DNA from 3 places in the Amycolatopsis sp. NPDC006125 genome. Region 3 is predicted to be linked to each of the others. Evidence: riboswitches for the same ligand, from Rfam matches in the RefSeq annotation. Region 3 holds a riboswitch; each other region holds the start of a gene.

Region 1 (10,161 bases), on a different contig from region 3:
GCCCGTCGCCCATCGACTCGCCACGCAGCTGCCGCCGGATCCACGGCAACAGGTGCGTCTTCGTCCACGCCAGGTCCGACCGGCGGTTGGTGATCCAGTCCGCCCGCGCGTCGACGACCGGCCACGGCTCACGCCAGTCCTCCGACGTCGGCACACCCAGCACCTCGGCCGCGCGCAACGCGATCCGCCGGTGGCCCTCGGCGGTGAAGTGCAGCCTGTCGTCGCTCCAGGCGCGCGGGTCGTGCAGCGGGTCCATCGCCCACAGGTCGACGATCTTGGCGCCGTGCCGGATCGCGCTGGTCCACAGGTGCGCGTTGTAGATGCCGATCTTGCCGCGCAGCACGCTCATCACCGGCAGGTGCTTGGTGTCCGGCCCGTTGAACACGAGGACGTCGATGCCGGCCGCGCGCAGCTTGCCGATCACCTCGTCGAGCTGCGCCGCGATCTCGTCCACGTCGGAGCCGGGCACGATCACGTCGTTGCCGCCGGCGCACAGCGTCACCAGATCGGGTTTGAGCTCGAGGGCGATGGGTACTTGCTCTTCGATGATTTCGGCGAGCATCTTCCCGCGCAGCGCCAGGTTGGCGTACTGGAAGCCTGGTTGTCCTTCGGCCAGGATCTCGGCGAGCCGGTCGGCCCAGCCTCGGAAGGTCCCGTCCGGGTTGAAGTCGTTGAGACCTTCGGTGAAGCTGTCACCCAGTGCGACATAGCTGTCGTACTCACGCACGCTGCCGTCCCCTTTCGCCAGCACCTGTGTTGATCGCCCCTCGAACAACTCAGCAGGATGCACCTGTAATCCCGACCTACGCCACCGTCGGTTCAGCGCGAGGTCACAGTCTCTTACGTTGTCGGCCTCCTGAGCTTCTCCATTACCGCCGTCCGCCCGGATCGTGTGGCGAAGATCTCGATGGTAGCTGCCCGCACCGACAGTTTTGGGGCACGCTGTAGGGGTGACCGGACAAGCCACGCCGCAGAGGGAGTCGCTGGGCAGCATCCTGGGTGGTCGCAAGGGTGCGATCGACGCGAGCCTGCCGCCGCTGGCGTTCGTGATCGGCTGGCTGGCCGCGGGTTCGTCGATCGCCTGGGGCGCGGCCGCGGCGATCGCCACCGCCGTGGTGGTCGGCGTGGTGCGCCTGACCCGCGGCGACAAGGCGCGGGCCGTCGTGGTCAGCCTCGCCGCGGTGATCGTGGCGGCGTTGATCGCGTTGCACACCGGTCGCGCGCAGGACTTCTTCCTGATCCAGGTGCTGTCCAACGTGGCCAGTGCGTTGCTGTGGGTGACCAGTGTGGTCGTCCGGTGGCCGCTCCTGGGTGTCGTGGTCGGGTTGCTGCTCGGCCAGAAGACCCGCTGGCGCAAGGATCCCGACCTGCTGCGCGCCTACTCGCGGGCGAGTCTGGTGTGGTCGCTGCAGTACGTGCTGCGCGTGGTCGTCTACCTGCCGCTGTGGTGGGCGGGCGAGCTGGTCGCGCTGGGCGTCGCGCGCACGGTGATGACCTGGCCGCTGCAGGCGCTGACGATCGCGGTGAGCGGCTGGGTGCTGTACCGGACGCTGCCGAAGGAGCACCCGGGGCTGCGCGTCGTGCCGGAGTCCGGGCGCGAGTAAGAGCCCCCGGCGAGGGGGAGGTCCGGGGGCCGCCCACACCGTACGACGGACGGCGGGCCCGGCACTCGTGCTCCGCGCACGAAAAACGCCCGGATCTTTGGTCGGTCAGCCCGGACGGCGCGCCGCGGCCTCCCCGAACGCCTCGACGGCGGCGAGCCAGGCCGCGCCGAGCACACCGTCCGAACTGGTGCGGACCTCGAGCCCGGCCAGCTTCGCCCGCACCCGCTCACCGACCCTGGTGCCGTCGCCGAGGACGCTGCCGACCAGCACCACCGGGGTGTCCTCGTCCGGCTCGCGGGTCGCCAGCGCGGTCGTGACCAGCAGGTCGGCGGCGCGCTCGACGATGTCGGTCGCGGCCGGGTCGTCAACCGCGACCAGCGGCGCGAACCGGGCGAGGCGGACCGGCGGCTCGGCGTTGGCGACCGTGATCAGCCGCCGCCACGCGTACTTCCGGTCGGTCGCGTCGACCCCGGCCTCGGCCAGCACCGCGGTGGCCAGCGGGCCGAGGTCGCCGTCGCGGCCCAGCGCGGCCAGCGTGGCGCGCACGGCCTCCCGGCCCAGCCAGAACCCGGAGCCCTCGTCGCCGAGCAGCCAGCCGTAGCCGCCCTCGGTGGCGACCATGCGGCGCTTGCGGATCCGGCCCGCGATCGAGCCGGTGCCCGCGATCAGCACGGTCCCGTCGGGCGAGTCGGTGGCGGCGGCGAACGCGACCTCCGCGTCGGTCAGCACCACCACGCGGTCCAGGCCCAGGTCGCGCCAGGTGCGCTCGAACAGGGCCGCGACCGCCGGGTCGGTCAGCTTCGCGGTGCCCGCCATGCCGACGACGCAAGCGCTTGCCCGGCCGGGGACCTCGGTGGCCGCGCGGATCGCCGCCGCCAGGTTGGCGACCGCCTCCGCGGGCGGGTGCGAGTTCGGGTTGGCGCCGCCCGCGCGCCCGGCGCCGAGCACCGTGCCGTCCGCGGCAACCGCCAGCGCACGCGTGGACGTGCCACCCGCGTCGACCCCGAGGACGAACTTCATCGCGTCCTGGTCACCTTGTTCAGCCCGCGCGGGCGGTCCGGGTCGAAGCCGCGGGCCAGCGCCAGCCCGAGCGCGATCCGCTGCACCGGCAGCACCTCCAGCACTGGCGCGAGTTCCTCGGCCACGGACGGTACCGGGATGCGGACCGCGGCGGGCACCTCGCCCGCCGACGACCCGAGCGCCAGCACGTCGGCGCCGCGCTCGGCGACCGCGGTGAGCACGTCGCGCAGGGCGGCTCCGCCCCGCCCGGCGCCGGTGATCGCCAGCACCGCGGTCTCCTCGTCGACGGCCGCGACCGGCCCGTGCAGCAGGTCCGCGCCGCTGTAGGCGCGGGCGGCGAGGTAGCTGGTCTCGGCGAGCTTGAGCGCGGACTCCAGCGCGGTCGCGTAGGAGTAGCCGCGACCGGTGGTGATGATCCGGTCGACGAAGCGGTACCGGTCCACGGCGCGCTTCACGTCGACTTCCAGCGCCTGCCGCGCCAGCGGTTCGATCTCGGCCGCGGCGGACGAGTCGCCGCCCCGGACGGCGTCGATGAGCAGGTACAACGCGAGCAGCGTCGCGGAGTACGTCTTGGTGGCGGCCACCGCGGTCTCGGTGCCGGCCCCGATGTCGACGGCCAGTTCGGCGGCGCCGCCCAGCGGCGAGGCCGGGGTGTTCGTGACCGCGACGGTCAGCGCGCCCTGCTTGCGGGCGGTCTGGGTGAACTCCAGCAGGTCGGGCGAGCCGCCGCTCTGGCTGACCGACACCAGCAGCACGTCCCGCAGGTCGGGGCGCGCCCCGTAGAGGGTCACCGTGGAGGGCGAGACGAGCCCGGCCGGCAGCCCGAGCAGGACCTCGATGAGGTACTTCGCGTACAGCGCCGCGTGGTCGCTGGAGCCGCGCGCGGCCAGCAGTGCGAACCGCGGCGGGCGCCGGGAGATGGCGGCGGCGACGTCGGCGATCTCCCCGCGGCGGGCCACCAGGGCGCCCAGAACGGCGGGCTGTTCGGCGATTTCCGCGGCCATGTGCTGTCCGGGGTTGCTCATGCTGGATCCCTTCGGAGGTCTAGACCAATGCTACCCCGGGCGCGGTTCCATCCGGAAAGGGTAGTTTCATCCTGCGCCGGAGGCGCGGTTCGAGGAGGAGTCGGTCATGTTGGAGTCAGCCACGCGCGGTCAGCGCGAACCGAAGTACTGGGCGTTGAAGCAGCATCTGCTCGACCTGCTGGAGACGATGCCGCCGGGTTCGCCGATTCCCACCGAACGCTCGCTGGCCACCGAGTTCGCGGTCTCCCGCACCACGGTGCGGCAGGCCCTGGCGGACCTCACCGCCGAGGGCAGGCTGCACCGGGTGCAGGGCAAGGGCACGTTCGCCGCCGAGCCGAAGCTCGCGCAGCGGCTGCAGTTGTCGTCCTACACGGAGGACATGCGGGCGAAGGGTCGCGAGCCGTCGTCGAAGCTGCTGGAGGTCGAGGAGCTGACGGCCGAGCCCGAGCTGGCGAAGCTGCTCGGCATCCGCAACGGCGCGAAGGTGCTGCGGATGCGCCGCCTCCGGCTGGCCGACGGCGAGCCGATGGCGCTGGAGACCACGCACCTGCCGCTCGGCCGGTTCCGCGGCCTGCGCAAACACGTGTCGGCGGGCGGTTCCCTGTACGCGGTGTTGCGCGAGCACTACGGCGTGGAGATGGACAGCGCCGAGGAGACGATCGAGACCGCCCTGGCCGGGCCGCAGGAGGCGGATCTGCTCGGCGCCGACGTCGGCACCCCGATGCTCCTGCTGTCGCGGCATTCGTTCGCCGCGGACGGCAAACCGGTCGAATTCGTGCGGTCCATCTACCGCGGCGACCGGTACAAGTTCGTGACCACGCTGCGGCGCCCGTAACTCTCCAAGATCCCTTGCGTTGTCAAGGGATCGTTAAGCCCGCTGTGTCCACTGTGGACGTTGAGAGTGGCCTGCGTCACCTTCCGGCAACGCTGGGAGCATCTCAATCGACAAACACGTTGGACACGATGGGGTTAACACGAGAGGGAGAGCGAACACACCGCGATCATGACCGAGGAGAAGGAAGAGAGCGCCGAGAAGAAGTCCGGGCTGTCTCCGGCGCAGGTGGTGGCGTCGGCGCTGGCCGCGGTGACGGCTGCTTTCCTGGGCTCCACGCTGGGGGTGGCGGGCACGGTCATCGGCGCCGGTGTCGCGAGCATCGTGACGACCGTGGGTGGCGAGATCTACCTGCGCTCGCTGCGCAGCACGCGGGCGGCCGCGCGCAAGACGGCCGAGCTGCTGGCCGTGGCCGAGACCCGGCAGCAGACGAAGGTCGTGCCGCCCGCGGTCGCGCCGCGGTCGACGCACCCGTTGATCAGGCACCAGCAGAACGGGGCCGCGCAGCGAAGACCGGCCACGCAGCTGACCGAGATGCCGACGAGGGTCGTGCACCCGATCACGCCACCGCTGTCCGGCACGACGCGCCGGATGCCGGTGGCCGGGCAGGGCGGTTCCGGAGGCGGCGAGAAGACGGTGTTCATCCCGAAGCCGGTGGACCAGCCGGTCGAGGAGGAGGCGCCGCCCGCCGCCGCGAAACCCTGGTGGAAGAGCCGGTGGACGCTCGCGGTCGCGACCAGTGTGGTGGCGTTCGTGGTCGGGATGCTGGCGATCACCGGCTTCGAGGCGGCGACCGGGAGCACCGTGTCCGGCGGCACCGGGACGACGCTGGGCCGGGTGGTCGGCGGTTCCGGCGGCGCCGAGACGACGACCACGCGGGTCACGACCGTCACCGAGAGCTCGACGAGCGAGGACGAGCGGGCGCCGGCGAGCACGAGCAGCGCGCCGTCGACGTCGTCCAGCGCCGAGGAGACCGAGTCCCCCGTGACGACGACGCCGAGCACCAGCGTCCAGGAAACGCCGTCCGCCGCGTCCGAAACGGCGACCACGGCACCGAGCAGTCCTTGATCCGAAACCGGCCACAGGCCCTTCGCGAGTTTTCGCGAAGGGCCTGTTTCGTGTCAGCCGGCGAGCAGGACGGCCAGTTCGCGCTGGTCCTCGGGGCCGAGGTGGGGCGCGTCCAGGTCGCGCACGTCGAACCGGTTGCGCGGGGTCGCTTCGTCGGCCTCCCGGATCATCCGGTCCTGCAGCGCGAGCGGGATGGCCCGGTCCCGCGTGCAGCGCAGGTAGGTGCGCGGCACCCGGCCCCACGTCGCCGGGTCGCCGCGCGCGTCACCGGTGGTCAGTGCCCACGATTCGTCCGGCTCCATCGCGTTCAGGGCGGCGCGGAACGTGCTGTCCGCGTAGTCCGCGGCGAGTGCGGCCTTCGCCGCCGCGAGGAACGCGGGGTCCGCCGACCGCCAGTTCGTCCGCGCCACGCCGCTGGCCTGCGGATCCCCGATGCCAGGAATGGCGGGCAGGAGCGAGCCGGCCGCTTCCGGGGTCAGGAAGCAGTCGAGAACGCTGCGCAGGCGGACGCAGCAGAAGGCGGACAGGTAGACCAGCCGGGCGACGAGGCCCGGGACCTGGTTGGCGACGCCGGTGATCGTCGCGCCGCCGAGGCTGTGGCCGACGAGGACCACCGGGCCAAGCGCCGCCGCCCGGCGGACCACGGCGGCGACGTGCGCGACGGCGTCGGCCAGTGTGATCCCCGCGAGCGGTGACGGTTCGGCCGCGAAGACGGCCAAGTCCTGCGGGGTCTGGTAGCTGACCGGGAAGTGTCCCCGCGGGCCGTGGCCGGGGAGGTCGACGGCCAGGGCCCGGTGGCCGGCGAGGGTCAGTTCGGCGACCACCGGGGCGAAGGAGCCCGCGTTGCCGTTGGCGCCGTGGACGAGCACGAAGACCGGGTCCGCCGTGGTTGCCTTCGGTGGGGTGCAGCCCGCGGCCGCGAGCGCGGTCGTGCCGAGGAAGGCCCGGCGGCCGAGTTCACGCACGGCCGGTCGCCCTGCTGGTTCGGGTGAGCGCCCAGATCAGCAGGATCGCGCCGACGGTGCCGGCCACGTGGTCGAACCAGCCGGGCAAGCCGGCGGCCCGGAGCAGGCCGGCGACGCCGAACGTGGTGTTCCACAGGGCGTCCGTGACGGCCGAGCCGAAGCCCTGGACGAACAGGAGCGTGCCCACGATCCAGCGGGCTTTCTGGGCGTTGTTCATGGCGCCTCCGTTTCCGATGCGACTGCATCGAAACCGTAGCACGATCCGATGCGCTCGCATCGGTACAGTGGCGGCATGCCCAGGAAGATCGACCACGACGACCGGCGGCGGCAGATCGCGGACGCCGTGTGCGCGCTGATCAGCCGCCGTGGGCTGGAGGGCGTGAGCCTGCGCGAGGTGGCCGGTGAGGCGGGCGTGTCGATGGGCGCGGTCCAGCGGTGCTTCAGCACCAAGGAGGACATGCTGGTCTTCGCGCAGGAGCACGTGAACCGGCGGATCAGCGAGCGGGCGCAGGCCAGGATCGGCGGTTCCGCGTCACCGGTGACGATGCTCGCGGAGACGCTGACGGCGATGCTCGCGGCCGACGATCCGGTGGAGGCGCGGGTGTGGATGGCATTCACCGCGCAGTCGGCGGTCGACCCGGCACTGGCCGAGGTGCAGCGCGGCCACTACGCCGGGCTGGCGGAGCTGCTCGCCGTGTTGTTGCGGGCCGCGCAGGGCGCCGGCGAGGTGCGGGCCGGCGTGGATGTCCCGGCGGAGGCGGAGACGCTCATCGCCCTCGCGGACGGCCTCACGGTGCAGATCCTGCTCGGCCGCCGCACGGCGGAGTCGGCTCGCGCGATGCTGCACGAGCGGCTCGACCGCCTGCGGGTGGCTTGAGAGCCTCCCCGCCGTTCTGGGGCGTCCGTCGGTCTGGCTTGACCGCGGCGGAACCACACTCGGCTACCGCTCGGGCGAGCCACGGCCACGGAGGCCCGTGTCAGTCCAGTTGTGCCCGCAGCGCGCGAGTGGCTGCAGCCGGGTCCTCGGTCTCGGTGCTCGTGCCTGCCGTGGGCGCCTCGGGGCGACCAGTCGAGATGTGTCCGCGGCGCGGGCGGCGGTGATGGCGCGAGCCACGATCCGTGAGGCGGCCGCCGCCAGCTCCTCGGGCAGCCGGTCGCGTGACGGCCGCTGGCGGCTCGCCCGTGTCCGGGCCAGAGAGCCGCGCGCGGGTGGCGGTGAGGGCGCGGCCGTTCGCCAGCGCGTGCGGTCGGGAGCCTGAGGTGCGGGCGCCGAGCTGCCCGTGTCAGTCCAGCTGTGCCCGCAGCGCACGAGCGGCCGCAGCCGGATCCTCGGCCTCGGTGATCGCCCGCACCACCACGATCCGCGACGCGCCCGCCGCCAGCACTTCCGGCAGCCGCTCGGCGTCGATGCCTCCGATGGCGAACCACGGGCGCGCCGTGCCGAGCGCCGCGGTCGAGCGCACCAAGTCCAGGCCCGGCGCGGGACGGCCGGGCTTCGTCGGCGTCGGCCAGCAGGGGCCCGTGCAGAAGTAGTCCACACCTTCTTCCACAGCCGCGGCCTCGGCCTGTGGACGGTCGTGCGTCGAGCGGCCGATCACCGGCTCGTCGCCGATCACCCGCCGCGCCAGCGGCACCGGCAGGTCGTCCTGCCCCAGGTGCAGCACGTCGGCGTCGACGGCCGCCGCGATGTCCGCCCGGTCGTTCACCGCCAGCAGCGCCCCGTGCCGCGCGCACGCCTCCGCCAGGATCTCCAGCGCGGCCAGCTCCTGACGGGCCTCCAGCGGCGCTCCGTCCCGCTTGTCCCGCAGCTGGATGATGTCCACGCCGCCGGCCAGTGCGGCGTCGGCGAACTCGGCCAGGTCCGGCCGGTCCCCGGTGCACAGGTAGAGCCGCGCCGCGTCGAGGCGTTTCCTGATCTCGTCACCACTGAGCCCTGGCATGGCCTGAACCCTATCTCGCACGTTAGGGTGGAGGTGTCCGCACGGGAGCCCGAGCCACGGGCTGAGAGGGAGCTGCCAGCGCTCCGACCGTGGAACCTGATCCGGATCATGCCGGCGCAGGGAGCGTGATTCTGATGAGCAACCAGCACGTGGCCGTCGTCGGCGGCGGGGTCATCGGCCTGTCCGTGGCCTGGCGCGCCGCGGCGGCCGGGCACCGCGTCACCGTCGTCGACCCCGCGCCCGGCCGCGGCGCGTCCTGGGTCGCCGGCGGCATGCTGGCCCCCGTCACCGAGGCCTGGCCCGGCGAGGAGGAGTCCCTCGCTCTCGGCGAGGAGTCCCTCAGGCGCTGGCCCGCGTTCGCGCAAGCGCTTGCGGCACACGGCGGCGACCCGGGGCTGTCCCGCGCCGGCACCATCGTCGTCGCGCTGGACCGGGCCGACGCCGACCAGCTGGACATCCTCGCCGGTTACCTGCGGTCGGTCGGCCGCGAGGTCGAGCAGGTCACCGGTCGCAGGCTGCGCTCGCTCGAACCCGGGCTGGGCGCGGTGCGCGGCGGCCTGCTCGTGCCCGGCGACCTGGCGGTCGACAACCGAAAGCTGCTCCGCGCCCTCGAAGCCGCCGCGCTCCAGCACGGCGCCGAGTTCACCGGCGACGAGGCGGTGGCTGTCGAGCCCGGCCGCGTCCGCACCGCCCACTGCGAGGTCCAGTGCGACGTCGTGGTCGTCGCCGCCGGCGCGCACAGCGCCCGGCTGCACCCGGTGCTCGCGCGAGGTGTCCGTCCGCTCAAGGGCGAGATCCTCCGCCTGCGCGCGCGGCGCACGAGCCTGCCACCGCCCACGCGCACGGTGCGCGCCGTCGTCGAGGGGCGACCGGTGTACCTCGTGCCGCGCGAAGGCGGCGAGCTGGTCCTCGGCGCGACCCAGTACGAGGCTGGTTTCGACGACACCGTGAGCGCCCGCGGCGTGCGCGAGCTGCTCGAATGCGCCGAGCGGATCTTCCCCAGCATCGACGAGTACGAGCTGGTCGAAACCGCCGCCGGGCTGCGCGCGGCCAGCACCGACACGCTCCCGTTCATCGGTGACCTCGGCGACGGCGTCCTCGCCGCGACCGGTCACCACCGCAACGGTCTGCTCATGGCGCCGGTGACCGCCGACGCCGTCGTGGCTTGGCTGGCCGGGGAGAAACCGCCCGAGGAGGCGCTCGCGGCGGACCCGGCTCGGCTCGGAACAGGAGGGGTCTGATGGAAGTGCAGGTCAACGGGCAGTGGCGGGAGGTCCCCGACGACGCGACGGTGACCGACGTGCTCAAGGCGGTCGACGCGCCCGAGCGCGGCGTCGCGGTCGCCCTCAACGGCGAGGTCGTGCGCCGCGGCGAGTGGACGGCCAGGACCGTCCCCGCGGGCGCGCGGCTGGAGATCCTGACGGCGGTGCAAGGTGGGTGAGGTCATGTTCGACGGCGACCAGCTCGTGATCGGCGAGCACAAGCTCGGGTCACGGCTGATCATCGGAACCGGTGGCGCGGCGAACCTGTCGGTGCTGGAACGGGCGCTCGTCGCGTCCGGCACCGAGCTGACGACGGTCGCGCTGCGCCGCGCGGACGCCGAGGGCGGCTCCGGTGTGCTGGACCTGCTGCGCCGCCTCGGGATCCGGCTCCTGCCGAACACCGCGGGCTGCCGCAGCGCCGCGGAGGCCGTGCTGACCGCGCGCC
Region 2 (9,406 bases), on a different contig from region 3:
TGTTTGATCCGGGTCCTCCCCGACAATCCCATAACCTGCGGGTGCGCCACGCGCGCGTACTTGTCGACCTCGCAGAACAAATTCTGACAGTCGATCAGCTGCAGCCGCCTACCCCACAGGCCCGGGAAGGACAACCCAAGCCGGGCGAAGTGCGCTTCTTGCTGATCGGCCATATAACGGATGATCTCGTGCTCAATCCCGGCCGAGGCGGGACCAAAACACTTTCTGATTCCGTCGCGAGCCCCAGGTCCTGGGACAACGAACTCCATCTCGTCGAAGTCCAGACCCGCAGAGTAGTTCAGGTCGATAAGGTACTGGTAGGCCAGAAAGTCACCCAAACCCGGAAAATTCCGGAGCACGGCGAAGGCATCCTTCATCGTGGCCGCGTCCTGGATCCGCTGCGGTGCCGACGAGCGCATAATCAGTTCGATCAACCGCAGGTGGTTGCTGTGCTTCCGCACCTCCGACAGCCGCGGCGCCGGCATCACGTAGGCAGCGGAGTACAACTTCTCCCCAGCCTGGAACGCGCCACTCAACACCCGGTTGTACGTGTCGAAACAGTACTCGGCCCATCGGACCTCACCGAGCGAATGGCTCAGCAGCTGCCACGTGGAGAGCCGATTGAACAGCTTGAAGACGATCGTACGGAAGAACACCTCCTTCCACGTTTGGTCACCGGCATAGCTCACGTTCGAGATCAAGTACTGGCTTACTCGGTCCGCTGCTCGGTAGCAGTTGGTGAAGCGGTGCCTCAGCAGGATCGGATCGCGAGTCCAGGGGCCGGGGTGACCCTCTACCCGGGCAAGGTAGACAGCTTGGCGCGCCGCCGCGAACCGCCAGTAGGTGTCGAACACCGGGCTCGGCTCTAGAACACGGCCCGCAATCTGGATCGGCGCGGCATCGACCGGTGTCCTGTCGGACTCGAGTGGCAGCATCTGCGAACCGCAGTTCGCAGCAACACCGGTGTTCAGCTGGCTAGCCATCATATGTTTATCATAGGTTATGGACGAGATGGAGTCGAGATGAGACTGCACCGCGGAAGACGGCGCAGCACGCTCGTCCACTGGCCCGAAAAGGTCGACCACCGCCTCGACCTGCTGTTACATCTCGCCAACCAGGCAGGAGAGAACACCAGCCGCGCCCAACTCCTCGCCGCCCTGGTCGCGGCGACACCGCTCGATGGCGCGAGACTGGCCCGGCTACTGCGGAAGTACCGCACGCGGGATGAGGACGCGTTCACACAAGAGGAGGAAGAAGCGCCGCCCCTTCCGCAGGGCCGACGAAAACCCGGCCCTCGCGGATCGTCTTTGGAGCCGCAGACAGCACGACAAGGATGAAGTTGTGTCTCACTCGGGCGCGTTAGCCGCCTGCACGCCCTAACTCCAGCATCTGCCGAAATCATTGATGCTCCCGCCAGCGACCTCCACCGAACGCCTGCCCGGGAAGTCCCGCTCAAGGCCCGCTGCCCAGTCGTCGGGCGGGCTGCGGAATGGGCTTGATCAGCTCAACCGGTCACAAAATGGCGGTCGCCACGGGGCTAGGCTTCGGTGTAGGACGCTCGGATTAGGCCGTGGGCCTGCCTTTCAGTCTCCTTACCGGTCGACGTGGTGCGAAACCCGATTTGCTAGGCGCAACGCTGGTCAAGCCCAACGAATGATCAGACTGGCGGGCCGAACTCATAGGCGGAGTCAATCTCACCCCACTTCGCCACGGTGTCTGCGATGTTTCTACAGCCCATCCCAGCGTCTACGACTGTGATCCCCGAACCGCTCCAGCGCCGTAGGACACGCGCGTGCCACGAGCGCATACTGGTTACGATGTAACTGTGTAATCGCGGGGTGGTGGTGGCGGTGGATGACACCGATGCCCTCGACGCCTACTCACGCTCGGTGAGCACGGTGGCCGCCGAGGTGACGCCGCACGTGGCGAGCGTGCGGCTGTCCCGGGGCAGTGGTTCGGCGGTCGTGTTCGCCGACGACGGGCACCTGGTGACGAACGCGCACGTGGTCGGCGGCGGCACGCACGGCACGGCGACGTACTCGGACGGCACCGAGGCGCGGTTCACGGTGGTCGGCGCGGACCCGTTGTCGGACCTGGCCGTGCTGCGCGCGTCGGAGGCGCCGAGCGCGGCCCGGATGGGCGACGCGGACAAGCTGGTCGTCGGGCAGCTCGTGGTGGCGATCGGCAGCCCGCTCGGGCTCGCCGGTTCGGTGACCGCGGGCGTGGTCAGCGCGCTGGGCCGGTCGCTGCCGGTGCGCACCCGCAGCGCGGGGCGGGTGATCGAGAACGTGATCCAGACCGACGCGGCGCTGAACCCGGGCAACTCGGGCGGCGCGCTGGCGGATTCGGCGGGCCGGGTGGTCGGCGTCAACACGGCGGTCGCCGGGTTCGGCCTCGGTCTGGCGGTGCCGATCAACGAGACCACCCGGCGGATCATCGACACGCTGCTGGTGGAGGGCCGGGTGCGGCGGGCGTACCTCGGGGTGGTCGGGGTGCCGGCGCCGTTGCCGGACGAGGTCGCCGAGCACACCGGGCAGCGCGCGGGGCTGCGGATCGTGGAGGTGGTGCGCGGCGGGCCGGCCGAACGGGCGGGGCTGCGGCCGGGCGACCTGGTGCTGACCGTGGGGCGCTCGCGGATCACGGACGCGCAGGACATCCAGCGGCAGCTGTTCGCCGAGGTGATCGGCACGAGGCTGGCCATCACGGTGCTGAGGAACGGCGCGATGGTCGACGTGTTCGCGACGCCGAGCGAGCTGGTGAGTTAGAAGGCCGCGGTCGCGAGCACGAGGTCGAACGGCGCGGGCAGGCGGATCTCCTCGCCGAAGGACACCTGCTCCGAGCGGCGGTAGTGCCCGTCGACGGGATCCGAGAACAGGGTGACCGACGGCTTCGGCTCGGCGTACCGGTCGATCAGGAGGTAGAGAGGCACCGGCGCCTGGGCGTAGGCCCAGAGCTTCTCGACACGATCAGTGCGGGCGTTGCCCTGGGAGACGATCTCCACCACCAGTTCCGCGGCCTCCGCCGGAACGGGCACGTTGTCCGGACGGGACAGCAGTTCGTGGTGCGGAACCACGACCAGGCCGGGCACGTAGAGCCGGCTCGCGCTCCGAATGGAGACGCCGAGCTTCTGCAGGATGGCCCGATCCTCCGGGACCGCCCGCACCAAGGCGCGATGGACCGACGCGGCGATCCTGCTGTGCCCGTTGTCGACGGGCGGCGTCAGTGTCACCCCTGCCGGGGTGATCTCCGCCCGCCAGCCCTCGGGCACGTCGAGGTTCTGCCACTCGCGAAGCCGAGTTTCCCAGTTGCCCATCCGCCGCAGCCTAGAAGGGCGTTTCCCGTGGTCAACCGCGGTCCGGCACGTCAGTCCGCGACCCTCAGGCGAGCTTCAGCAGCAGCTCGCTCAGCTCCACCGGCGTCGTGATCATGCAGTCGTGGCCCGTGGGCAGTTCCCAGACCTCCGCGGGCGTTCCGTTGGGCTGCACGGCGGGCACCGGGCGGCGCGCGAAGCCCTCCGGTTTCACCGTGCAGTGGATGTGCGTCCGCGGGATCGCTCGCGTCGCCGGGTTGTCCAGCCGCACCGGTTGCTGCAGGCAGCGCACCGGCTGGTCGGACAGCATCGTGCGCAGCCAGGCGATGTCATCAGGATCCGTGACGCCGAACAGGCCGGCCGGCGGCGGCAGCTCGGGCATCGGCGGGACGCGCCAGCCGCTTTCGGAGGCCAGCGCCAGGTCGATCAGCCCCTGGGTGACGGGCAGGACGTCCGCCGCGGATTCGCCGTCCTCCGGGACCATCGCGTCCAGGTACACCAGCCGCGCGACCCGGTCCGGCAGCTCGTTCGCCACCGACGAGATCACCAGCCCGGCGTAGCTGTGCCCGACGAGCACCACGTCGGTGAGGTCCTCCGCGCGGATCAGACCGGTCACGTCCGCGACGTGCGTGTCGAGGCCGACCTCGGGGCCGGCCAGGTGCACCGTATCGCCGTAGCCGGTCAGCGTCGGCGCGAGCACGCGGTGCCCGGCCGCCTCCAGCAACGGCGTCACCCGCGTCCAGCACTCCCCGGTGTGCCACGCGCCGTGCACCAGCAGGTAGGTCGCCATCGTTCGCTCCGATCAGAAACGGGACACTGTCCCGGTTAACATACGGGACAGTGTCCCGATTAGCTACCACCGGGTGGGAGAATGGACGGCGTGGACGACAGCGCACCCAAGCGGGCCGACGCGCGGCGCAACCAGAAAGCCCTGCTGGACGCGGCGGCCGCGGTCTTCGTCGCGTCCGGGGTGGAGGCGCCGATCCGCGACATCGCGGCCAAGGCGGGCGTCGGGACCGCCACGATCTACCGCCACTTCCCCACCAGGGCGGACCTGATCATCGCGGTCTACCGGCACCAGGTGGAAGCGCTCGCCGAGGCCGGTCCGGCGCTGCTCGCCGCCAGCGGGACCCCGTACGCCGCCGTCGCGGAGTGGCTCGACCGGTTCGTCGACTTCGTGATCACCAAGCAGGGCCTGCCCGCCGTGCTGCAGTCCGACGACCCCTGCTACGACCCCCTGCACTCCTACTTCCTGGACCGGCTCGTCCCGGTCTGCACACAGCTGCTCGAAGCCGCGTCGGCCGAGATCCGCGACGGCCTCGACGCGTACGAGCTGATGCGCGGCATCGGCGGTCTCTGTGCGGGCGCGAGCAGCAAGCACCCCTACGACGCGCGCCGCCTGGTCGGCATGCTCGTCGCCGGGCTGCGCCGGCCGGACTGAAGAGCTCGGGCGCGGTGGAGAGCCGACACGGCCAGCCCGCCGAGCACGCCGGCCGCACCCAGCAGCGGCAACGCGCCCAGCGCCGCACCGGCCGACAACGCGCGCCCGCCCAGCCACGCGCCCGCGCTGATGCCCAGGTTGAAGATCGACGTGTAGACCGCGACCGCCAGCGTCGGCGCTCCGGCGGCGGCCACCACCACCCGCGTCTGCAACCCAGGAACCAGGGCGAACGCCACCGCGCCCAGTGCGAACACGCCGACTACCGCCCCGGCTCGCACCGAAGCGACCGCCGCGAAGAGGACCAGCGCCGCCGCCAGCAGCGCGATGAGCACCCGCAGCGAAGCCCACGGCCACCGGTCCGCGAGCCGCCCACCGGCCAGGTTCCCGCACAGCGCCCCGGCGCCGAACACCATGAGCAGCACGACCACCCCGCCGGGCGGGAAGATCCGGCCGAGGATCGGCGACAGGTAGGTGTAGGCCACGAAGAACCCGGTCTCCGTCACCAGCGTCACCGCCAGCAGCACCAGCACCGGCCGCGTCACCAGCGCCCGCAGCTCCGGTCCCAGCCGCGGCGGTTCCGCGGTCCGGGCGGCGGGCACCAGCAGCGCCACCGCCGCCATCGCGGCCAGCGCCACGACCGCCAGCAACCAGAACGACGTCCGCCACCCGTACGCCTCACCCACGAGGGTGCCCAGCGGCGCGCCGAGGACGGTCGCCAGGTTCAGCCCGGTCGACACGAACGCGATGGCCCACCCGCGCTTCGACGGGTGGACCATCGACGCGGCCAGCACGAGCGCGATCGCGAAGAACGTGCTGTGCGTCAGCGCGGTGACGACCCGCGCGGCCAGCAGCACGCCGAACCCGGTCGCGCTCGCCGCGAGCGCGTTGCCCGCCGCGAACACCGCGACCAGCCCGAGCAGCGCCGCCTTGCGCGGCACCCGCAGAGTCGCGGCGGTCACGAGCGGACCGCCGATGGTCACCGTCAGCGCGTACCCGGCCACGAGCAGGCCGGCCGAGGGCACCGGCACCCGCAGGTCGGCCGACAACGCGGGCAGCAGTCCGATCACGAGCGTCTCCGCCGTGACGACCACGAAGAGACAGGCGCCGAGCGCGATCAGCGCGGCCGTGGTTCGCATGATCGTCAACCTAGGGGCTGACACCGGTGTGAAACTCCAGCGCGGGTGAGCGGTCTCACCGTCGTGCTCTTGAGGTCTGCCGCGCGACGTGGCATGGTCGGACGGACAACCGAACACGCGGGAGCTCGCGCCTTGGCGGGCTGAGAGGGCGGCTGGTGTCCGTTGGGACCCGGCGCCGCCGACCGCTGAACCTGACCGGGTAATGCCGGCGTAGGGAGTATTTCTAGTGACGACGCTGGAAAACGGCAAGAACGTCGCGCCGACCGTGACCACCGGGCCGATCACCGGATCCCGGAAGGTCTACCACCACACCGAAAACGGGCTGAAGGTCCCGGCCCGCCGCATCGAGCTGACCAACGGCGACCACTTCGACGTCTACGACACCTCCGGCCCGTACACCGACCCCGACGTCGCGATCGACGTCCACAGTGGACTGGCGCCGCTGCGTGCCGACTGGATCGCGAACCGGGAGCACAACACGCAGCTGGGCTTCGCCAAGGCCGGCGTGATCACCCGCGAGATGGAGTTCATCGCCGCGCGCGAGCGGGTCACGCCCGAGTTCGTGCGCGACGAGGTCGCCGCGGGCCGGGCGGTCATCCCGGTCAACCGCAACCACCCGGAGAGCGAGCCCGCGATCATCGGGAAGAACTTCCTGGTGAAGGTCAACGCGAACATGGGCAACTCGGCCGTGTGGTCGTCGGTCGAGGAGGAGGTCGACAAGATGGTGTGGGCGACCCGCTGGGGCGCCGACACGATCATGGACCTGTCCACCGGCAAGCGCATCCACGAAACCCGCGAGTGGATCATGCGCAACTCCCCGGTGCCGGTCGGCACGGTGCCGATCTACCAGGCCCTGGAGAAGGTGGACGGCGATCCGGCCAAGCTGTCCTGGGAGGTCTACCGGGACACCGTGATCGAGCAGTGCGAGCAGGGCGTGGACTACATGACCGTGCACGCCGGCGTGCTGCTGCGCTACATCCCGCTGACCGCGAACCGGGTGACCGGCATCGTGTCCCGCGGCGGTTCGATCATGGCCGCGTGGTGCCTGGCACACCACAAGGAGTCGTTCCTGTACACGCACTTCGAGGAGCTGTGCGAGATCCTGCGCGCCTACGACGTGACGTTCTCGCTCGGCGACGGCCTGCGTCCCGGCTCGATCGCGGATGCCAACGACCGCGCCCAGTTCGCGGAGCTGGAGACGCTCGGCGAGCTCACGCACATCGCGCGCGCCCACGACGTCCAGGTGATGATCGAGGGCCCCGGCCACGTGCCGATGCACAAGATCAAGGAGAACGTGGAGCTGGAGGAACGGCTCTGCGGCGAGGCACCGTTCTACACGCTCGGTCCACTCACGACGGACATCGCGCCTGCCTACGACCACATCACCTCCGCCATCGGCGCGGCGCAGATCGGCTGGTACGGCACGGCGATGCTGTGCTACGTGACGCCGAAGGAGCACCTGGGCCTGCCCAACCGGGACGACGTGAAGGCGGGCGTGATCGCGTACAAGATCGCCGCGCACGCCGCTGACCTCGCCAAGGGCCACCAGTACGCCCAGGACTGGGACGACGAGCTGTCCAAGGCCCGCTTCGAGTTCCGCTGGACCGACCAGTTCAACCTCTCGCTCGACCCGGACACCGCGCGCTCGTTCCACGACGAGACGCTGCCCGCCGAGCCGGCCAAGACGGCGCACTTCTGCTCGATGTGCGGGCCGAAGTTCTGCTCCATGCGGATCACCCAGGACGTCCGCAAGTACGCCGAGGAGCACGGGCTGTCCACTGTGGATGCGATCGAGGCCGGGATGCAGGAGAAGTCGGCCGAGTTCGCCGAGAACGGCAAGCAGGTCTACCTCCCGGTGGTCCAGCCGTAATGAGCGTCACCCCGAAGACCGCGCTGACCATCGCCGGGAGCGATTCCGGCGGTGGCGCGGGGATCCAGGCCGACCTGCGGGCGTTCTTCGCCTGCGGGGTGCACGGGATGACCGCGATCACCGCGGTCACCGTACAGAACTCCGTCGGTGTGCAGGGCTTCACCGAGATCCCGCCGGACGTCGTGTCGGCGCAGATCAAGGCCGTGGCCGGGGACATGGGCGTGGACGCGGCCAAGACCGGCATGCTGGCGACGGCGGAGATCATCACCGCCGTCGCCAAGACGCTCGACGAGGTCCACATCGGACGCAACGCGGACGTGCCGTTCGTGGTGGACCCGGTGGCGGCGTCGATGCACGGGGACGCCCTGCTGCGCGAGGAGGCGCTGGAAGCCATCCGCACGGAACTGTTCCCGCGCGCCACGCTGGTGACCCCGAACCTGGACGAGGTCCGGCTGCTCACCGGCGTCGAGGTCACCGACAGGGCCAGCCAGCGCGACGCGGCGCGGGCGCTGCTGGCCCTGGGGCCGATGTGGGTGCTGGTCAAGGGCGGGCACCTCTACGACGACCCGGAGTGCGTCGACCTGCTGTCCGACGGCGTGCAGTTCATCGAGCTGTCCGCGCGGCGGATCGACACGCCGCACACGCACGGCGGCGGCGACACGCTGGCCTCGTCGATCACCGCGTTCCTCGCCAAGGGGCTCGGGGTGCCGGACGCGGTGGACGAGGGCAAGCGGTTCATCGAGCGGTGCGTGGCCGAGGCGTACCCGCTGGGCGAGGGCGTCGGGCCGGTGTCCCCGTTCTGGCGGCTCGCTTGATCGGCGGGTTTGCGACACTGGGGGCATGAGCCAGAACGCGAGTCCGCCTGCCGCCCTGACCATCGCCGGATCCGACTCCGGTGGTGCCGCGGGGTTGCAGGCGGACCTGCGCACGTTCCTGACCTGCGGGGTGCACGGCCTGGTCGCGGTCACGGCGGTGACCGTGCAGAACACGCTCGGCGTGCACGACCGGTCCGACATCCCGGCGCGGATCGTGGCCGGGCAGATCGAGGCCGTGGCCGCGGACATGGGCATGCAGGCGGCGAAGACCGGCATGCTCGCCTCCGCGGAGATCATCGAGGCGGTCGCGGAGGCGTGCGACCGGGCGGAGATCGGGCGGGACTCGAAGGTGCCGTTCGTGGTCGACCCGGTCGCCGCGTCGATGCACGGGCACCCGCTGTTCGACGCGGCCGGGCTGGCCGCGCTGCGGGACCTGCTGCTGCCGCGGGCCGCGGTGATCACGCCGAACCTGGACGAGGTGCGCCTGCTGACCGGGATCGAGGTGACCGACCGCGCGGGCATGCACGACGCGGCGGTGGCGCTGAAGGAGCTCGGGCCGAAGTACGTGCTGGTGAAGAGCGGCCATCTGACCAGCGACCCGGAGTGCGTGGACCTGCTCTACGACGGCCGCGAGTTCGTCGAACTGCCCGGGCCGAGGTTCTCCACGCCGCACACGCACGGCGCGGGGGACGCGATGGCGTCGGCGCTGACCGCGGGCCTGGCGCGGGGCATGTCGATGCCGGAGGCCGCGCGGTTCGGGAAGTGGTTCGTCAGCAACGCGGTCGCGAACTCCTACCCGATGGGCGCGAAGGTCGGCCCGGTGTCGGCGTTCTG
Region 3 (10,161 bases):
GGCGGCGGGAGCGAGCGCCTCGGACAGCTCGGTGTCGACGGAGGAGTCGCGCAGCGGACCGAGGCCGCGCCCCGCCACGATGGCGAGGCCGAGCAGGAACGCGAGCGTGACCGCGGCGGCCGGCGCCGTGATCCGGAACTGCATGGACCGGCGTTCCCACCACCGGCGGAGGAAGCTCACCCGGGCAGGACCTCGTCCAGCGCGGCGTCGGAGGCCAGGTAGCCGTGGCCGCGGACGGTCCGCACCAGCGCGCCCGCCCCGACCGCGTCGAGCTTGCGGCGCACGTACCCCACGTAGACCTCGACGACGTTGCGGGTCGCGGCCTGCTCGTCACCCCAGACCGCACGCAGCAGCTCGTCCTTGGTGACGACCGTCCCGGCCCGCCCGACCAGCACTTCGAGCAGGCTGAACTCGCGCGGGCTCAACGCGACCGGGTCGTCGTGCCAGTGCACCTCGCGGGTGGCGCGGTCGACGACGAGACCGCCGATCCGCAGCGGCCCGCGCGTCCCCTCGCTGGAGGCGCGCCGCAGCACAGCGCGGATCTGCGCGACCAGCACGACGAACGAGAACGGCTTGACCAGGTAGCCGTCGGCGCCCAGGTCGAGCCCGTCGGCCTGGTCGACCTCGCCGTCCTTGGCCGACACCATCAGCACCGGCGTGGTGATGCCCTGCGCGCGCAGCGCCTGCAGCACCCGGTACCCGGACAGGCCGGGGAGCATGATGTCCAGCAACAGCACGTCGAACGACCCGGTCTGCGCGAGGCGCAGGCCGCTCGGGCCGTCGGGGGCGGTGACGACGTCCATGCCCTCCGCGCGCAGCCCGCGGTGCAGCGCCTTGCGCACACCGGGCTCGTCGTCCACCACGAGGATCCGAGGGTTCACGGTTGTCTAGCATGCCCGGTTTTTCCAGCTCGGGCGCGCGCTCTCAGCGGTCTCTCAGCATCTCAGGGCCATCTCAGGGCGGATCGAGGAGTGTCAGCGGCGGGGAAAGAGCACACTGGTGCTCGGTTGACACAGGGAGAAGAGATGCAGCCGAAGACGAAGGCCATCACCGCCGCGGTCACCGGGTCCGCGCTCGGCGCCGCCGGGCTCGCCTGGCTCGCGATGCCCGCGGCCGCGGGCGAGGCGCCCGAGCTGCCGCCGATCAGCGCGGAGGAGCTGGTGCAGTCGGTGGCCACCACCAAGACGCCGGCGCTGGCGGGCACGGTCGAGGTGGACAACAACCTGGGCCTGCCGGTCTCGACCCTGCCGGGGGGCGCGAGCCTGGACATCGACGCGGCCCGCGTCTACAACGACGGCGCGGGCAACAGCAAGCTCGCGATCGAGCAGGGGGCCAGCGAGCACACCGTCGTCCGCAACGGGGCGACCGTGTGGACGTACAACTCGGCGTCGAACGAGGCCACGAAGGTCACGGTGCCGCCGGAGGCGCTGCAGAAGCCGGAGGAGTACCAGCTCAGCGACCCGGCGACGGCGACGACGCAGGTGCTCGCGAAGGTCCGCGAGAGCAGCACCGTGACGGTCGAGGGCACCGCCCGCGTCGCCGGACGCGCGGCGTACGAGCTGGTGCTGACGCCGAAGCCGACCGAGCGCACGCTGTTGCGCGAGGTGCGCGTCGCGGTCGACGCCGAGAAGCGCGTGCCGCTGCGCCTGGCCGTGATGACCTACGGCACGTCGGACCCCGCGTTCCAGGTGGCGTTCAGCGACATCGCGTTCGCGCCGCAGCCGGCGAGCGAGTTCCAGTTCACCCCGCCGCAAGGCGCGAAGGTGACCGAGGAGCAGGCGCCTGCCGAGCACCCGGACCAGCGGGCCGTCGAGGACGCGGTGCAGGTCAGCGGTGACGGCTGGGACAGCGTCCTGACCGGTTCGTTCCCGGCCGAGGCGCTGGCGCCGCAGCAGGGCGAGCGGGGGCAGAACGTGGACCCGAAGGCCCTGCTGGCGCAGTTCGGCAAGCCGGTCAGCGGCGCGTTCGGCACCGGCTACGTGATCACCACGAAGGTCGGCACCGCGCTGGTCACCGACGACGGCCGCTTCGCCGTCGGCGCGGTGCCGGAGCAGGTGCTGATCGAGGCTCTGGGAGCGAAATGACGGAGACACTGCCGGTGGGCGCTTCGGTCGAAGCGCCCACCGCGGGTCCGGCACTCGCCGCGCGGACCAGGGGGCTGCGCAAGGTGTACCGGACCGCGGTCGCGGTGGACCAGGTCGATCTGGACGTGCCGGAGGGCGCGGTGCTGGGCATGCTCGGGCCGAACGGGTCGGGCAAGACCACCACGATCCGGATGCTGCTCGGCCTGGTCCGCCCGACCGAGGGCGAGGTGGAGCTGCTCGGTCACCGGATGCCCGACGGCGCGCCGCGAGCGCTGCCGGATGTCGGCGCGCTGGTCGAGGGGCCGGGCTTCCACCCGTTCCTGTCCGGGCGGGAGAACCTGCGCCGCGTCGCGGCCGCCGAGCCGCGGCTGTCGTCGGCGGCGATCCCCCGCGCGGTCGAGAACGCGCTGGAGCGGGTCGGGCTCGGGCACGCCGCGCACCGGCGCTACCGGGGGTACTCGCTGGGCATGAAGCAGCGGCTGGGGCTCGCCTCCGCCCTGCTCGTGCCGCGGCGGATGGTCGTGCTGGACGAGCCGACGAACGGCCTGGACCCGGCGGGCACGCGGGAGATCCGCGACATCATCGGCGAGCTGCACGCCGAGGGCGTCACCGTGCTGGTGTCCTCGCACCTGCTCGCCGAGGTCGAGGCGACCTGCACGCACGTGGCGGTCCTGCACGACGGCACGGTGGTGGCGCAGGGCGAGCTGGACGAGCTGCTGGAGTCCGGCACGCCGTCGCTGGTCGTGTCCACTCCGGACGGTGACAAGGCGCTCACCGCCCTGCGCGACAACCGCATCCCCGGCCGGCTCACGCCGGAGGGCGTGCGGGCGGACCTGAGCGCGGCGACCGCGCCGCAGGTGATCGAGACGCTGGTGCGGGCCGGGGTGTCCGTGCACGAGGCGAAGCGGGCCCGCACCGGGCTGGAGGACCTGTTCGCGCGGCTGACGCAACGGGATTCCGAAACCGGGGGCCTGCCGGATGTGGACGAAGGGGCGTCATGACGGCGACACTGGACGCGGCGCCGGTGGAACGGTGGAGTGTGCCGTTCCACCGGCTCTACCGCGCCGAGCTGCGGTGGATCTTCCGCCGCCCGCGCACGCTGATCGTGCTGGGCCTGCTCGCGCTGATCCCGGTGATCGTCGGGATCGGGCTGACGATCGCGGGCGACAGCGGCGGCAGGCCCAGCGGTGGTGAGGGCGACAACGCGCTGCTGGCGTCCGCAGCCGGGAACGCGCTGGTCCTGCCGCTGGCCACGCTCGGGCTGACGCTGAACCTGATGCTGCCGCTGGTCACGGCGATGTCGGCGGGCGACGCGCTGGCCGGTGAATCGGCCGTGGGCACGCTGCGCGGGCTGCTGCTCGCGCCGGTGAGCCGCGGCAGGCTGCTGCTGATGAAGGCGCTCGGGGTCGCGTCCTTCACGCTGGCCGCGGCGCTGCTGATGGCCGTGGTCGCGATGGTGACCGGGCTGGTGATCAACGGGACCGGATCGCTGTTCACGCTGTCCGGCAACACCCTGTCCTTTGTGGACGCCTTGGGCCGGGTCGCGCTGGCGGCGGTGTGGGTGACGCTGCAGCTGTGGGCGGTCGGGGCGATCGCGCTGGCGATCTCGGCGTGCACCGAGCACCCGATGGTCGTCGTGGTGTCGATGCTGGCCGGCGTCGTGGTGTCGACGGTGCTGCTCCTGCTGTCGGCGGTGGACTGGCTGCACCCGTTCCTGCTGCCGCAGTCCTGGACCGCGATCGCGGACATCCTGCGCGATCCGATCCCGGCCGACCAGCTCGGCGAGGGCGCGATCCGCGCCGCGTGCTACGTCGTGATCGGCCTGTCCCTGGCCTACGCGCGGCTGTCCACGAAGGACGGTTAGCCGATCAGGGCGACGCCGTCCGGGTCGGGGGCGATGCTGATCTCGTCGCCCGGGTTGACGTCGGCGGAGACCGCCGCGACCGCGTCCACCGTGCCTGCGCTCGTGCGCACGGACAGGCGGACGTTGTCGCGGCGGTGCACCTTGCTCAGCACCTCGCCGGTGATCCCGGCGCTCGCGAGCCGCAGCCCGGTGGGGCGCAGGCCGAGCCGGACCGGCCCGTCCGCAGCGTCCGGGATGGCGACCTCGCCGAACGGGCAGCGCACGATCCCGTCCGCCGCCTCGCCGTCGACGACCGTGGTGACGCCGAGGAAGCGCGCGACGTTCTCGTCCGCGGGCCGCCGCCACACCTCGCGCACCGCCCCGGCCTGCCGGATCTTCCCGGCCTGCAGCACGGCGACGCGGTCGGCGAGCGTGAACGCCTCCTCCTGGTCGTGCGTGACGAGCAGCGCGGTGATCTTCGCGCTGCGCAGCATCTCGGCCAGGTCGACGGCCAGCTGCTCGCGCAACCCGGCGTCCAAACCGGACAGCGGCTCGTCGAGCAGCAGCAGGCGGGGCTCCGGCGCGAGCGCGCGGGCCAGCGCCACCCGTTGCGCCTCACCGCCGGACAGCTCGGTCACCCGCCGCTTCTGGTAGCCGGCCAGGCCGACGAGGTCGAGCAGCCGGCTCACGCGTTCCGCGCGCGCGGCCGGCGGCATCCCGTGCATCCGCGGGCCGAACGCGATGTTCCCGGCCACGTCCCGGTGCGGGAACAGCTGGCCGTCCTGGAACACCAGCCCGAACCCGCGCTTGTGCACCGGCACGCGGGCCAGGTCGGCGCCGTCCCAGCGCACGCTGCCCGCGGTGATCGGCTCCAGGCCGGTGATCGCGCGCAGCAGCGTCGACTTCCCGGAGCCGGACGGGCCGAGCAGCGCGAGCACCTCGCCGTCGGCGATCTCCAGGTCCACGCCCGAAACAGCGGTGAACGGGCCGTACCGCACGGTCAGGCCGGACACGGTCAACGCCATGGCTAGAACTCCCCCACCCGGCCGGACGCGAGCCGGTCGATCACGATCACCGCGGCCGCGGTGACCAGCATGAGCAGCGCGCACGCCGCGTACGCCATCTGGTTGTTGAGCTGGCCCGGCCGCGCGATCAGCGCCGCGATCGCGACCGGCAGGGTCGGCGTCTGCGGGCGCGCCAGGAAGCTCGTCGCGCCGAACTCGCCGAGCGCGACGACGTAGCCGAACCCGGCAGCGGCGACGACGGCGCGGAACGCCAGCGGCACGTCGATCTCGCGCCACACCCGCGCCGGGCTCGCGCCGAGGGTGGCCGCGGCCTGGCGCAGGCGGTCGTCGATCGACCGCACCACGGGCAGCACCGTGCGGATCACCAGCGGAATCACCACCAGCGCCTGCGCGAGCGGCACCAGCAGCGGCGACCGGCGCAGGTCGCCGGGCAGCGCGTCGAGCGTGATGAGGTAGCCGAACCCGACGGTCACAGCGGACACGCCGAGCGGCAGCATCAGCGCGGCGTCCATCGACTCGCCGACGCCGCGCGCGAGCCGTCCCGGCGACCGGCGCAACGCGACCAGCAGCACCGACGCCGACACGCCGATGACCATCGCCAGCACCGTCGCGTCGGTCGCGGTGCGCAGCGAGTTCAGCGCCGCGTCCCAGCCGGACACCTGGAGCGTGCCGTCGTTGCCGGTGCTGGACAGCGCCCGGTAACCGGCCAGGCTCCAGCCGTCCGCGGTGGACACCGAGCGCACCAGCAATGCGACGATCGGGGTCAGCAGCAGGCCGAGCACGACGACCGCGGCGCCGACCACGGCCCACTCCCCGCCGACCGGGCGGCGCGCGGTCTCCCGGCGCGACCGCAGCCGCAACGCGCTCTCCCGGCGGCGGCGAGCGGCCGCGCCGAGCAGCAGCGCGCCCAGCACGGCGGCGATCTGCACCAGCGACAGCGCCGCCGCGCCGGTCAGGTCGAGCAGGTTCTCGGTGCGCAGGTAGATCTCGGTCTCCAGCGTGCGGTACCGCGCGCCGCCGAGGATCAGCACCACGCCGAAACTGGTGGCGCAGAACAGGAACACGACGGCGGCCGCGGACGTGATCGCCGGCATCAGCGCGGGCAGCGTCACCGAGCGGAACGCGCGCCAGCGGGACGCGCCCAGCGCGCGGGCGGCGTCCTCGGCCCGCGAGTCCAGCAACGCCCACAGCCCGGCGACCGTGCGGCCGACGACGGCGACGTTGAAGAACGCGTTGGCCAGCACGATGGACAGCCAGCCGCCGTCGGTCCACAGCGCCCGGAACGCGAGGCCCACCACCACGGTGGGCAGCACGAACGGGACGAGCACCAGCGTCCGGACGACCGCCACCCCGGGCAGCCGCACGCGCGCCAGCAGGAACGCGACCGGCAGGCCGGCGACCACGGCGATCAGGGTCGAACCGGCGGCCTGCGCGACCGTGAACCAGGCCAGCCGCCACGTCTCGCCCTCGGCCAGCGCGGCGAGCACCTCGCCGTCGACGAAGCCCAGCCGCAGGATCGCGCCGACCGGCCAGGCGAAGAAGACGACCAGGAACCCGAGCGGCAGCACGGCCAGTGCCGCCAGCCCGAGCCCGGCACGGCTCACTGGCCGAGCAAGGAGCGCCACTGCTCGATCCACCGCTCGCGCCCGGCCTGCACCGTCTCGGCGGGCAGGCTCGCCGGGTTCGGCGGCAGCGGGGCGGCCGTCGTCCACGCCGTGGGCAACGCCACGCCCTCCCGCGCCGGGTAGACGTACATGTTCTCCGCCACCGTCGCCTGGAACTGCTGGGACAGCAGGAAGTCGATCACCTTCTGCGCGTTGGCCGCGTTGGGCGAGCCGGCCAGCACACCGGCGTACTCGACCTGGCGGAAGCAGGTGTCCAGCAGCGCCTTCGTGCGCGGCTTGCCGTCCTCGCCGATCTCCGCCGCGGGCGAGGACGCGTAGGACACCACGATCGGACGCGGCCCCTTGCCGGAGGAGCCGGAGAAGTCCTGGCCGTAGGCCTCCTCCCAGCCGGCGACGGCGCGCATCCCGTTGTCCTTCAGCTGGGTCCAGTAGGCCTGCCAGTTCTGCTCGCCGTAGCGGGCGATGGTGCCGAGCAGGAACGCCAGTCCGGGCGAGCTGGTGGCCGGGTTCTCCACGACCAGCAGGTCCTTGTACTCGGGCTTGATCAGGTCGTCGTAGGTCGCGGGCTCCGGGATGCCGCGCTCGGCGAACCAGGTGGTGTCGATGTTGACGCAGACGTCGCCCACGTCGACGGCGGACAGGCGATGCTCGGAGTCCACGGCGTAGCGCTGCGGGCCGCGGTCGGCCTCGGGGCTGGTGTAGGGCGCGAAGACGCCTTCGGTGAGCGCGCGCGAGGCGAAGGTCGAGTCGACGCCGAACGCCGCGTCGCCGATCGGGTTGGCCTTCGTGAGCACCAGGGTGTTGGTGAGCGCGCCCGCGTCGCCCTTCTTCACGACGTTGATCGTGATGCCGGTCTGCTGCCGGAAGGCGTCGAGCACCTGCTGCGGCGCGGCGAACGAGTCGTGGGTGACGAGCGTGACCGTGGCCGGGCCGTCCTCCGCGTCGTTGCCGGCCAGCGTGCAGCCCGCGGTCAGGGCGGCGACAAGGCCGACCAGGACGCCCGTGCGGAATCTCATGACCACTCCTCGCTCGTTCCGGCGAGAAAGGTCGGGGCCCTCCCTGCGCCGGCATGATCCGGATCAGGTGCGAACGGTCGCGGGGCGAACCCGCCTCTCAGCCCGGTGGACCCGGACTCCCGTGGCAACCGTGCAGCGTACCCGCCGCCGTACCACCATGGAGCACATGGCGGAACTACTGAGCGAAACCGAGATCTCCGAGGCCCTCAACAAGCTGCCGTACTGGCAGCGCGCGGGCGACGCGCTGGAGCGCACGGCCGAACTCGCCGACTTTCCGCAGGCCATCGCAGTGGTCAATCGCGTCGCCGAGATCGCCGAGGGCGTGAACCACCACCCGGACATGGACATCCGGTGGCGCACCGTGACGTTCCGGTGCAGCACCCATTCGGCGGGCGGGATCACCGCGAAGGACGTGTCGCTCGCCGAACAGATCGACGGCACGATCGACGCGCTGTGATCTAGGCCGGACCGGCAACTTCGCGGCCGGTCCCGTGCGTTGCCCCTGGTGGAGGGAACGCACCATGAGGAAGGTTGTCACGCGACTGGCCGCCGTGGGGGCCGCCGTCGCCTTGTTGCTGGGAGTGCTCGCAGGGACCGCTTCGGCGGTCACGTCCACCGCCGTCGAACCGCCCGGCGAGACGCGCGCGGTGGTGGTCGGGACGCTGGCGTTCGGGTTGATGATCGCCGCGGCGGGGGCCGTGTTCTGGTACACGGCGCGACATCGGGGACCACAGGAGTGATTTCGGTCACGTCGGCCGCCGGTCTGTAACGACAGGGGTGTCGTGGGCGCTGTCACGCGCGGAAGTCCCTGCTCACCCCGAGGTTCGCCGCCATGAACACCACGCCCGCCCTGTCGCCGGCCCAGCGCGCCTGGGTCACCGCTCTGGCCACCGTGATCACCCTGCTCGCCGTTCTCGTGCTCGCCGCGCTGGGCTGAGTTCCAGCAGGTCAAAGGCCCGCCGGTACCCCGGCGGGCCTTTTTCACGCGCAGTTGATCTGTGTCCATGACCACTCGTTGGTGACTTTTCCGTGTCCTATTCGTAATGTCACGGGCGGCCATCCCCCGAACGGCCGAAAAGTCCCCTCCCCGAAAATGGTGATCTTCCGAATGGTGGGTCGACATAGATCCAAAGCGAAATCGCTGAGAGTCCCCCTGGCGATCGGCCTGGCCGCGGCGTTCGTGCTGGGCTTCGCGGTCTGGCTGACCGGCAACTTCAGCAGGCAGGACACGGCCAGCATGGCGGCGCAGATGAAGCCGCTGCCGACGACCTCGGCCCCGACGAGCACGTCGAGCAGCACGACGACGCCGCCACCGCCTCCCCCGCCGGTGACGACGACGCCGCCGGTGGCGCCCCCGCCGTCGACCACTTCGAAGTCGACGCCGAAGTCCACGAAGACGACCCCGAAGACGACGACCAAGGCGGCGAACGCCTGCTCGTCGGTGCTCGAGGGCACGTTGCCGCACGTGGCGAAGGTGGGCAACCACATCGCCGCGAAGTTCGGCGTGGACGACATCGGCGGCCGAGCGGGCCGCTCCGGCACGAGCGACCACCCCAGTGGCCTCGCGCTGGACTTCATGGTGGACACGTCCACGGGCAACGCCATCGCCGACTACCTGCTGGCCAACCAGTCCGAGTTCAACGTCAAGTACGTGATCTGGAGGCAGCGCTACAACGACGGCAGCGGCTGGTCGACGATGGAAGACCGCGGCGACGCCACGGCCAACCACTACGACCACGTGCACGTGTCGTTCGAGTCGAGCGGCTCGGTGAACGTGACCTGCTGATCGGCGGTTACGGGCTCGACGCCCGCAGTTCACGAGAGAACGCCCAGGCTTCCCCGGCCTGGGCGTTCTCTCGTTCTTTCGGTGTCGCCCAGCCGCCGGCGGCGGGCTCCGCTGTGCCCTGAGCAGGCGCCCTGCCACCTCAGCACGCCCCACCGCTCATGGTCCACCCGCCCTGCGGCGCGCGCACCGCCCACCAGCCGGCGCACCGCCCACCAGCCCCTGACACCCCCGCAGCCCACCGGCCCGCCAGCCGGCGCACCGCCCACCAGCCCCTGACACCCCGACAGCCCGCCGGCCCGTCAGCCGGCACACCATCCACCAGCCCCTGACACCCCCACGGCCCACTGGCCCGTCAGCCGGCGCACCATCCACCAACCCCTGGAACCCCCACAGCCCACCAGCCCGCCAGCCGACACATCGCCCACGGCTCACCGGCCCGCCGGCCCGCGCACCGCCCACCAGCCCCTGACACCCCCAACGGCTCACCGGCCCGCCAGCCCGCGCACCGCCCACCAGCCCCACGGCCCTCGCGCCGCCCCACCCCACCCCGCCGCGCCCGGAGACCGCGGCCCGGCGCCATGAGCTCGCGCTCCGTGGACCCACGAGCTACTTTCGGTCACCTGATTCCCGCGGCTCGAACGTCCCGGACTGTGTCCCGCTGCTGGCACGGGCTCGTCGTGATCGCCTCGCTCGCCGTCCAGCTGGCGCTGATATTCACCGGCGGCGCCGACGCGAACTCCGGCAGACCGGGGAGGCGCTCCGCCTCGGGGTCCGCCTGTGGC

What was found. Region 3 has a riboswitch for thiamine pyrophosphate ahead of ABZ193_RS05230 (thiamine ABC transporter substrate-binding protein). Riboswitches for the same ligand answer to the same signal wherever they lie in the genome.
Region 1: it holds a riboswitch for thiamine pyrophosphate, as region 3 does, so the genes downstream of both, thiO (glycine oxidase ThiO) here and ABZ193_RS05230 (thiamine ABC transporter substrate-binding protein) in region 3, are expected to answer to the same signal.
Region 2: it holds a riboswitch for thiamine pyrophosphate, as region 3 does, so the genes downstream of both, thiC (phosphomethylpyrimidine synthase ThiC) here and ABZ193_RS05230 (thiamine ABC transporter substrate-binding protein) in region 3, are expected to answer to the same signal.

Annotation. Positions count from the first base shown of each region.
Region 1 is NZ_JBEXTZ010000010.1:82,799-92,959, reverse strand. It holds gene ABZ193_RS08035 (SGNH/GDSL hydrolase family protein) at 1-727, opposite strand, end outside; gene ABZ193_RS08030 (DUF3159 domain-containing protein) at 951-1,604, shown strand; gene ABZ193_RS08025 (BadF/BadG/BcrA/BcrD ATPase family protein) at 1,710-2,624, opposite strand; gene ABZ193_RS08020 (SIS domain-containing protein) at 2,621-3,628, opposite strand; gene ABZ193_RS08015 (GntR family transcriptional regulator) at 3,756-4,484, shown strand; gene ABZ193_RS08010 (hypothetical protein) at 4,653-5,549, shown strand; gene ABZ193_RS08005 (alpha/beta fold hydrolase) at 5,603-6,514, opposite strand; gene ABZ193_RS08000 (hypothetical protein) at 6,507-6,731, opposite strand; gene ABZ193_RS07995 (TetR/AcrR family transcriptional regulator) at 6,807-7,391, shown strand; gene thiE (thiamine phosphate synthase) at 7,798-8,454, opposite strand; TPP riboswitch at 8,486-8,594, shown strand; gene thiO (glycine oxidase ThiO) at 8,589-9,695, shown strand; gene thiS (sulfur carrier protein ThiS) at 9,695-9,895, shown strand; gene ABZ193_RS07975 (thiazole synthase) at 9,900-10,161, shown strand, end outside.
Region 2 is NZ_JBEXTZ010000010.1:72,114-81,519, forward strand. It holds gene ABZ193_RS07920 (nucleotide kinase domain-containing protein) at 1-986, opposite strand, end outside; gene ABZ193_RS07925 (hypothetical protein) at 1,023-1,337, shown strand; gene ABZ193_RS07930 (trypsin-like peptidase domain-containing protein) at 1,851-2,765, shown strand; gene ABZ193_RS07935 (Uma2 family endonuclease) at 2,762-3,313, opposite strand; gene ABZ193_RS07940 (alpha/beta hydrolase) at 3,378-4,100, opposite strand; gene ABZ193_RS07945 (TetR/AcrR family transcriptional regulator) at 4,182-4,751, shown strand; gene ABZ193_RS07950 (MFS transporter) at 4,694-5,887, opposite strand; TPP riboswitch at 5,995-6,121, shown strand; gene thiC (phosphomethylpyrimidine synthase ThiC) at 6,114-7,757, shown strand; gene thiD (bifunctional hydroxymethylpyrimidine kinase/phosphomethylpyrimidine kinase) at 7,757-8,572, shown strand; gene thiD (bifunctional hydroxymethylpyrimidine kinase/phosphomethylpyrimidine kinase) at 8,598-9,406, shown strand, end outside.
Region 3 is NZ_JBEXTZ010000006.1:81,859-92,019, reverse strand. It holds gene ABZ193_RS05265 (ATP-binding protein) at 1-144, opposite strand, end outside; gene ABZ193_RS05260 (response regulator transcription factor) at 177-881, opposite strand; gene ABZ193_RS05255 (sigma-E factor regulatory protein RseB domain-containing protein) at 1,026-2,084, shown strand; gene ABZ193_RS05250 (ABC transporter ATP-binding protein) at 2,081-3,085, shown strand; gene ABZ193_RS05245 (ABC transporter permease subunit) at 3,082-3,948, shown strand; gene ABZ193_RS05240 (ABC transporter ATP-binding protein) at 3,945-4,952, opposite strand; gene ABZ193_RS05235 (iron ABC transporter permease) at 4,955-6,556, opposite strand; gene ABZ193_RS05230 (thiamine ABC transporter substrate-binding protein) at 6,553-7,593, opposite strand; TPP riboswitch at 7,616-7,726, opposite strand; gene ABZ193_RS05225 (4a-hydroxytetrahydrobiopterin dehydratase) at 7,760-8,050, shown strand; gene ABZ193_RS05220 (hypothetical protein) at 8,115-8,333, shown strand; gene ABZ193_RS05215 (hypothetical protein) at 8,575-9,081, opposite strand; gene ABZ193_RS05210 (hypothetical protein) at 9,059-9,379, shown strand.